Regions from separate parts of the Mesorhizobium sp. WSM4312 genome, predicted to be linked through region 3. Evidence: riboswitches for the same ligand, from Rfam matches in the RefSeq annotation. Region 3 holds a riboswitch; each other region holds the start of a gene.

Region 1 (2,194 bases), on a different contig from region 3:
CGCGGTATTGCCCGGCCGGATCGATGCGGAACTTGCTCGGCAGCCCGGCCGCCTCGCATTTGGCCCAGTGTGCCAGCATTTCCGGATCGCTGTCGGCGCCTTGCACGCCGGTCACCGTCGGGGCTTCCGGGAAGGTCTTGCACAGTTCCGGGTGATTGCCGGCGCAATGATAGCACTCGCGGTTGTTTTCCCAGACGAGCTTCCAGTTGCCCTTCTCGACGATCGTGCTCTCGAAGGCGATCTTTGCTTCGCTGAGCCGGTGCGGCTTGAGATAGGGTTCGATCATCGCCCGCATCGGCGCGAAGTCGGCGGGTTCCTTGGCCAGGCAGATGAAGATATAGCCGGCCACGCTTTCGCAGGCGACCGGCTTCAGGCCGAACTGGCTTTTGTCGAAGCCGTCTGCCATCTGGCGGGCAAACAGCAGCCTTCCGTCCAACTCATAGGTCCATTGGTGATAGGGGCAGACCAGCTTGGCGGCCATGCCCTTGTCGGTGTTGCAGACGCGGCTGCCGCGGTGGCGGCAGGAATTGTGGAAGGCGTTGATCTTGCCCTGCTGATCGCGCACCAGCACGACAGGGTAGTCGCCGATCTGTACGGTGATGAAGCTGCCGGGCTTGGGCAGTTCGCAATCATGGCCGACGAACAGCCATTCGCGATACCAGATCAGCTCCATGTCGAGCTTGAAGAAATCGGGATCGGTATAGAAGGGCTGCTCGAGCGAGAAGCCCTCTCTGCGGCCATTCAACAGCCTCAGCATATCGTTGCGCGCATCCATGTCCTGTCCTCATACTTCAAGGACTGAACTGGTGGTGATTGAGGAAGGATGAGACGCAACTCGGCGAAAGCCGGGCACGCGCGATCCGCCTCTTGACCGCCCACCGCGATCAGTCGAGTTCAAAAATCTCGGGCTGGTTTCCGGGCTCTGGAGTGTCCTTGCGGACGGTCGCGACACCTTCCCAGGCTTTTGCCCAGTGGTCTCCCGTTGCGACTTGAACTCCACCACCGTTGCGGGGGCAGCGCCGGATTTTGACCGGCTTCCCAATTCTCCGCCCCGTCGTCACGAAGCGGCACCTGAGATGACATGATCTAATCACGACAGCGTTTGCGACATCGGCATGAAAGCGACATCGTATCCATGCGGCGCGACACGCATGCGCAACGATCAGGTCACGGGCAGCGGTCACGAAAATCGCCTCCGCCGATAGCTGTGCCGGCTGTCAAAATCGACCCGGAACTGGGGCAAAAGAGGTTAACGGTTCGAAAAGTGACTATTAGCAGACTCTAAAATCGAACCGAACGGTTCGTTTCTGTTGACGGTGCGTGCAGGACGGTGTGAACGATGGACCTCCGATACAGTCTGTGACCTTGCGGCTGGCGTTTACTAAGTGGTTGATATCAACAAGAAAAATGCATGGCTCGGAAGCCCTGGCACAATTTCAAGTGGTGGATTCTTGGTCCACACGGAACAACTTCGTGATTGGAAACGGCGAACTGGCTTTCCCACATCGGGCCTGTCCGAACGACGCGATTTCAATCCCAAGACACGCCGCTAGACGGACGGAAAAAATACTGGAGTACCAAAAATGAAAAAGATTGTTCTCACTGCCGCCGCCCTTCTGGCTATTTCCGGCAGCGCCTTTGCTGGTAGCGACCACTATGGTTCGAATGCCGCCGCAGCCGCGGCTGTCGACAGCTCGTACACCGCTTCGACCAACAAGTCGGAGCCGGCTGCTCAGACGCCTGCCCAGGGCGCCGATCGCAACCTCTTCGGCAACAACTAACAACAGATCCCGGCCGACAGCGGGCTTTTCGCCCGCCGCTCTGGCCGACCTTGAGAAATTCAGGAGACTAACATGAGCAAGATCATCCTTGCTGCCGCCGCCGTTCTGGCCATTTCCGGCAGCGCCTTCGCTGGCAGCGACAACTACGGTTCCAACGGTGCCAACCAGTCGGCCGCTGCGGCCGACCATTCCTACACGGCTTCGGTCGACAAGTCGGCTCCGGCCACCCAGCTGCCTGCTCAGCAGGGCGCTGACCGCAACCTCTTCGGCAAGTAATGCCGGTTTACGGGAATGGCGGCGATGCCGGCCATTCCCGTGAAATCCAGAAATTCAGGAGACTAACATGAACAAGATCATCCTTGCTGCCGCCGCCGTTCTGGCCATCTCCGGCAGCGCTTTCGCGGGCAGCGACA
Region 2 (2,194 bases), on a different contig from region 3:
GAAACCGGCCGAGATGATGATCAGGTCAGGCGCGAAATTGTCGAGCGACGGCAGCACCCGCGACAGGAAGGCATCGCGAAACACCTCGCTGCCGGTCTGCGGCGCCAAGGGCGCGTTGACGATGTTGCCGGCGCCGGTCTCGGTCTTCGCGCCAGTGCCGGGATAAAGCGGCATCTGGTGCGTCGAGCAATAGAGAACCGAGGGATCGTCCCAGAAAATGTCCTGCGTGCCGTTGCCGTGATGCACATCCCAGTCGACGACGGCGACGCGCTCGGCGCCATGCTTCTTCTGCGCATAGCGCGCGGCGATCGCCGCCGTGTTGAAGAAGCAGAAGCCCATCGCGGTGGTCTTTTCGGCATGGTGGCCGGGCGGCCTTGCGGCGACGAAGACATTGTCGGCGCGGCCTGCAAAGACGTCGTCGACGGCGGCGTTGGCCGCGCCGATCGCGGCGATCACCGCCTGCCAGCTCTTCGGGCTGGCGGTGGTGTCGGCATCGATGCGGGCAATACCCTCCTCGGGAATGGCGGCACGCACACGGGCGACGAAATCGGCGGGGTGCGCGTAGAGGATGGTGGCCTCGTCGCCCTCCGGCGCCTTGGCACGATCGAGCGCGGCAAAAGCCTCGTCGTCGAGCACGCGCTCGATGGCGCGCAAGCGGTCCGGCCGCTCGGGGTGGCCGGGCGGCGTGATGTGTTCGAGGAAGATCGGGTGCGTGTAGAGACGGGTTGTCATGCTCCCTATCTAGTGCCCCGGCGCCGCGATGGCCATGCATTGCGGCTCGATCACTGGGGAAAATCGCGCCTGCGTCCATTGGCGCCGCTGCGGGGATTGGCGCGGCCGAGGCTTCGGCGTAAGGTCGCGCCACTGCCTGGTGCTCGCCGCGAGCGGGAGAATCGGGAACACGGTTGAATTCCGTGGCGTGCCCAACGCTGTGAGGGGGACCGCGCCGGTAAATGCCACTGTCGATGACGGGAAGGCACCGGACGCGGGTTGATCCCGAGCCAGAAGACCGGCCTGGCAGGCATCGTCATCCGCATGGTCAGGCGGCTGGCATCGGAGCAACGCGCGTCCAGTTGGATGCACAAAGTGCTCTGACGGTGTGGAACTATTGCAATCGCAAGGGGACGAGCGATGCCGGAACACATGACCGCTCCTGTGGGCGACGGATTTGACCAGACGGCGCGCGATGCGGTCTATCGCGCCATGTTCACGCGGCGCGACGTGCGCAGCCATTTCCTGCCCGACGCGCTCGACGACGAGGTGTTGGCCCGGCTTCTGCTTGCCGCCCATCATGCGCCATCGGTCGGCTTTATGCAGCCATGGAATTTCATCGTCATCCGCGACGCCGCGCGACGGGCAGAGGTGCGCGACCTGTTCCTGGCCGCGCGCGAACAGGAACTGCCTGAAATCGAGGAGGAACGACAGGCGCTCTACCGCAAGCTGAAGCTCGAAGGTATCTGCGAAAGCGCCCTCAACATCTGCATCACCTGTGACCGTCGGCGCTCGCAAGGTTCGCCACTGGGCCGCTGGCACAATCCGGAAATGGATCTCTACAGCACGGTCTGCGCGGTGCAGAATTTCTGGCTGGCCGCGCGTGCCGAAGGCGTCGGCGTCGGCTGGGTCAGCATCATCGAGCCGCAAGCGTTGAAGAGCCTGCTGGCCATTCCCGAGCATGTGACGCCCGTCGCCTATCTCTGCGTCGGCCGGGTTTCCGAGTTCGCATCCAAACCAGACCTGGAAACGCATGGCTGGGGCCGGCGGCTGCCGCTGCCCGACCTGATCATGAGCGAGACTTTTTGCGGGCAAGGCGAGGCGCCACTGAAATCGACCGTGGCCCGCCTCAACGCCTCCGATGTCGCGCCGGCGACGACCTGCCCAGCCGATCAGTTCGTCGCGCCGGCCGTGCCCCAGCGCGAGCCACCAAAGGAGGCCAGCGCCTTGTCCTTCAGCTCCCTGAACTTCGACGACGCCTCGGCCAGCCTGATATCCCAGGCCGGATCGGGCACCTGGCCGGCGATGGTCTTGAAATAGACCTGCATCAGGCAAGCGATGGCGAAGGGCTCGATGAAGGCCGCCTTGAAGGCCCAGGCAAAGACGATGGCAAGCACGAAGGCCCAGCCGGCGAGTTGTCCGGGCATGATGAAGAGAACGGCGCTGGCCGGAGCCAGCATCAGCAGGAAGATGACGAAAGACA
Region 3 (2,194 bases):
CCATGTCGTTGGCGACGCGGCCTTCGGCCAGTGCGGGACCATCGACCACGGCGATGACGCCGTCGACGGTCACGCGGCTCTTCACTGTTGGCCACTGGAACGCCTGGACCAGCGGCTTGGGAAGAGCCAGGCCCGAGGTCTCGATCAGGATGTGGTCGACCTTCGGGTTGAGCGACAGGATCTGGTCGAGCGCCGGCACGAAATCGTCGGCCACGGTGCAGCAGATGCAGCCATTGGCGAGTTCGACGATGTTTTCCTCCGGGCAGGTGTCGATGCCGCAGCCCTTCAAAATCTCGCCGTCGATGCCGATGTCGCCGAACTCGTTGACGATGATCGCAATGCGCTTGCCGCCGGCGTTCTCCAGGAGATGGCGAACCAGCGTCGTCTTGCCGGCGCCGAGGAAGCCGGTGACGACGGTGCAGGGGACGCGGGTGACGGAAGCGCTCATGATCAGTCCTTCAACAAGTCGAGGGGAGGAATGCGGGCAACGAGGCCGCGCTTGAGAGAAGCAGGCCGGCCGCGCCATGGAATGAGGCCGTCCGTCGAGGTGGCGAAGAGTTTGGCGCCGGCGACGAGGTCGGCGCCGCTGGTCACGGTCAGGTCGCCGAAGACGTAGCTCCAGCAGCCGTCGCGCAGGATCGCGGCGCTCAGCCGGCGCTTGCAATTGCCGAGACATTCGACCGTGTGGATGCGGATGTTTCCATCAGATGCGGCGCGGCGCGTGTCGTCAGCCAAGAGTTCGCCGGCGCGGGGATGGGCGTCGGAGCCAGTCTCGTCGCGGCACGAGGCGCAGACGATCACCGTGACGCCGGCCAAGGCTTCGCCGTCGGCGGACGAATTGTCCTCTGTGCCAGCCGAAAAACTGCCGTTCTGGTCCAAAAAACCGGGCTCCTTGCCCGGAAACCCGCCGGGCGATCGGATTCTTTTGTCGCAGACGGCAGGTCTCCTGGCTCGCGGGTTATCGCCTTGGGTGCCGCCTTCCCGGGAACATCCCAGTGGCTTTTGGCCTTGGCTCGTCGCTTACAGTTGCGGGGACAGCCGCGGATTTGAGATTTTTCACCTCGCACCGCATTCCCTCTTAGCCCCTGCCGTTGCGGGCAAGGGACCGTCTGGAGCGGATTTAGGCTTTTGCAGGCAGCGGTGTCAACGCACGGCTACGACATGGCGATGTCGGCAAGCGCCAGGCCCAAATCGCCGGCAGGCGTCACTTCCATGCGTTCAAGGCCGAGCCAGCCCTGCATCTGCTTCAGTTCCTCGAAGAGCTGCGCGGCGGTCTCCGGCGGTGCCTTGGGCTCGGCGTAGGCGGCGTGGACGCGCAGGACGCTGGCAGGCCGGTCGGCCTTGAGGTCGACGCGCGCGACGATGCTATCGCCGAGCAGGAAGGGCAGGACGTAGTAGCCGTATTGGCGCTTCTCGGCGGGCGTATAGATCTCGATGCGGTAGTGGAAATCGAACAGCCGCTCCGAGCGCGAGCGCTCGAAGACGACTGGGTCGAACGGTGCCAGCAAGGCGCGGGCCTCGATCTTCCGGGGCAGGCGGGCGTCCTTATGAAGGTAGGCCGGCTTGTCCCAGCCTTCGACGCGCACCGGCAGCAGTTCACCCAACTCGACCAGTTCCTCCAGCCGGCCTTTCATGTCGGCCGGCGACAGCCGGAAGTAGTCGCGCAAATCGCCTGATGTCGCCACCCCGTGGGCGCGCGCGGAAATGCGCAGCAATTCGCGGTGCGCGTCCTCGGCGGCCGGCACGGGCAGATCGAGGATCGCCTGCGGCAGCACGCGCTCCGGCAGATCATAGAAGCGCTCGAAGCCGCGGCGGTGCGCCGTGGTGATGCGGCCGGCCCAGAACAGCCATTCGAAAGCGTGCTTGGCATGGCTCCAGCCCCACCAGCCTCCCGAACCTTTCTGGCCTTCCAGCGCCGAAGCCGCGATCGGGCCGCGCGCGGCGACCTCGCGGTAGATCTCTTCTATGTAGGCGGCATGCTCGCGGCCCCATTTGGCCAGGCCCAGATACATCTCGTCGCCCTGTTCGGCGCGTTGCATGCGCCAACGCATCAGCGGGTAGGTCTCGACCGGCAGGAACGAGGCCTCATGCGCCCAGTATTCGAAGACCGTGCGCTTGCGCGTCACGGCGGCATTGTCGAGCAGCGCGAGCGGGTAGGGGCCGAGCCGCGAATAGAGCGGCATGTAATGCGCGC
Region 4 (2,194 bases), on a different contig from region 3:
AGGGGGCGCGAATGCTGGATAATTACGAGGCCGACCGGTTTGGCGTGATTCACCAGATCGACGTCACACCGATCAAATACGACAAGCAGTACATTTCCTATTACGAGGATCTGAGCGACCGGACCATCAAGCTCGGCTATCAGCGGCTTGGCTGGGTGCTGGGGATCACCGGTGAACTACCGCGGTCCGTGCTGGAGATTGGCTATGGCACCGGCACCTTTGTCGAGGCCGCCAAAATTACCGGGGTTGCCGACTGTGCCGGCTGCGACATCACCAGATTTCCGCTGCCCGAGGGCGTCCGCTTTGTCGATTGGGACGAGGCGCTCGCCGGCTCGTGGGATCTGGTCGCCATGTTCGACGTGCTCGAGCACATTCCGGATCTGGGTTTCCTCGCCCGCCTTCAGACCCGCCACCTGGCCATCGCCGTCCCTTACTGCCGCTGGCGTGAACTCGGCGCCGACGGCGAAGCGTGGTTCCGGGCGTGGCGCATGCGTCTGCCCAACGAGCACCTGCACCATTTCGACCGTGACTCGCTGGTGGCGCTCCTCGCGCATTACGGCTTCGAATGCGTGACGCTGAATTGCTTTGAAGACGGGATCAGACTGCGGCCGGGCGAAGCGGGTCCGAATATTCTGTCAGGCTTTTTCAGAAAGCTATAGGCCGGTTCCTCGGCGACCGCGGCCAGGTGTCGTGCCTCCTGCCTGGTGACCGCTCGCGGCTGAAAACCGCAGCCGCGCCGAAGCCGCATTGCGCGACGACAGGGGTTGACATCGCCGCGAAACATCGCTTCAAACGTAATGTTATTACATATGGGGCATGTGGCGACGGCGTCGCAAAAAACTCATTGCGATGCGATCGACGGAAATCTACGGTGGGTGCGTGATGGTCCCCGCGCCGAAAGGCAAGGGGTGAAAAGGGAACACGGTGAGACCTCAAAAGGTCGAGGCCGTGGCTGCCCCCGCAACTGTAAGCGGTGAGCAAGATCCGACATGCCACTGGCCGGCAAGGCTGGGAAGGCTGGATTGCGCCGAGACCCGCGAGCCAGGAGACCTGCCATCAACTGAGTTGACCGGACGGGGTGTGCCGGGAGGAGGCGTGGACGTCGGTCTTGTCGGCCGGCTCGCCAACATCCTTCCGTCGCCAGTTTTGAAAGTGACGGAAAGTTGGACGGCGCCATCGATCATCGTATCATCGTGTGCACGCTTTGCCGCGACGTTCCGACCGGCATCAGGTCGGGCGAAACCCTGTGCGTCGATTTGCGCTCCCGGCTCGCAGCCTGCCATGAACCCGCCGTGGCGCATGGCTTCACGGTCGAAGGCGTCGAATGCATGGCGGCCTGCGCGCGGCCGCTGACGGTGGCCTTCCAGGCGCCGGGCAAGGCCTCCTATCTCTTCGGCTCCATCGACGCCGAGGCCGACGCCGGCGATCTCCTGCGATTTGCCCGACTTTACGCCTCGCTCGCCGACGGCTGGTGCAATTCCGGACAACGTCCGCCGCGACTGGCCGGCAAGACACTGGCCCGCATTCCCGGGCCGGCCAAGTTTCCGGGCAACAGCCGATGACAATGCCACTCCTCGAAGCGCGCGACCTCAGCGCCATGGTCAATGGCCGGCATCTGGTCCACGCCGTCAGCCTGTCGGTGGCCTCGGGCGATCGCCTTGCCATCATCGGCCCCAATGGCGCCGGCAAGACCACGCTGCTGCGCATGCTGTCGGGCATGCTCAGGCCAAGTGCGGGCGAGGTGAAGCTTGGCGGGCGCCGCCTGGACCGTATCGCGACCGCCGAGCGGGCCCTGCATATCGCCGTCGTCGGCCAGACCGACCAGCCGGACCCGCGGCTGGCGGTGATCGACTATGTCGAGCTCGGCCGCGTCCCGCATGCCGGCCTGAGACGCAGGAGCGAGGAGCGCGACATCGTCGTCGACGCGTTGCGCCGGACCGGCCTGTTGCCGCTGCTTGGCCGCACCATCGGCTCGCTGTCGGGCGGCGAACGCCAGCGCGCCCAACTGGCGCGCGCCATCGCGCAGCAACCGAAAGTGCTGTTCCTCGACGAGCCGACCAACCATCTCGATCCGCGCGCCCGCGGCGAGCTGCTCGAGCTCGTGGCCGGCTTCGGCATGACGGTGATCGCCGTGCTGCACGATCTGGCCCTGGTGGCGCCCTTCGCCACCAGGGTCGCGGTGATGAACGAGGCG

Evidence for each region. A riboswitch is a leader RNA that binds a small molecule or an ion and turns the genes downstream of it on or off. The one in region 3 is predicted to bind cobalamin.
Region 1: another riboswitch for cobalamin. It lies ahead of CK228_RS23595 (aromatic ring-hydroxylating dioxygenase subunit alpha); the one in region 3 lies ahead of CK228_RS07240 (DUF1636 family protein).
Region 2: another riboswitch for cobalamin. It lies ahead of bluB (5,6-dimethylbenzimidazole synthase); the one in region 3 lies ahead of CK228_RS07240 (DUF1636 family protein).
Region 4: another riboswitch for cobalamin. It lies ahead of CK228_RS15150 (DUF1636 family protein); the one in region 3 lies ahead of CK228_RS07240 (DUF1636 family protein).

What each region holds. Positions count from the first base shown of each region.
Region 1 is NZ_NSFU01000014.1:85,613-87,806, forward strand. Features, by position in the region: gene CK228_RS23595 (aromatic ring-hydroxylating dioxygenase subunit alpha) at 1-775, opposite strand, end outside; cobalamin riboswitch at 889-1,090, opposite strand; gene CK228_RS23600 (DUF680 domain-containing protein) at 1,584-1,781, shown strand; gene CK228_RS23605 (DUF680 domain-containing protein) at 1,854-2,057, shown strand; gene CK228_RS23610 (DUF680 domain-containing protein) at 2,125-2,194, shown strand, end outside.
Region 2 is NZ_NSFU01000001.1:292,277-294,470, forward strand. Features, by position in the region: gene CK228_RS01355 (histone deacetylase family protein) at 1-732, opposite strand, end outside; cobalamin riboswitch at 853-1,033, shown strand; partial or broken gene bluB (5,6-dimethylbenzimidazole synthase) at 1,144-1,758, shown strand; gene CK228_RS01365 (hypothetical protein) at 1,884-2,194, opposite strand, start outside.
Region 3 is NZ_NSFU01000004.1:34,213-36,406, forward strand. Features, by position in the region: gene cobW (cobalamin biosynthesis protein CobW) at 1-448, opposite strand, end outside; gene CK228_RS07240 (DUF1636 family protein) at 451-879, opposite strand; cobalamin riboswitch at 919-1,125, opposite strand; gene CK228_RS07245 (winged helix-turn-helix domain-containing protein) at 1,155-2,194, opposite strand, start outside.
Region 4 is NZ_NSFU01000008.1:144,873-147,066, forward strand. Features, by position in the region: gene CK228_RS15145 (class I SAM-dependent methyltransferase) at 12-659, shown strand; cobalamin riboswitch at 867-1,073, shown strand; gene CK228_RS15150 (DUF1636 family protein) at 1,164-1,562, shown strand; gene CK228_RS15155 (ABC transporter ATP-binding protein) at 1,559-2,194, shown strand, end outside.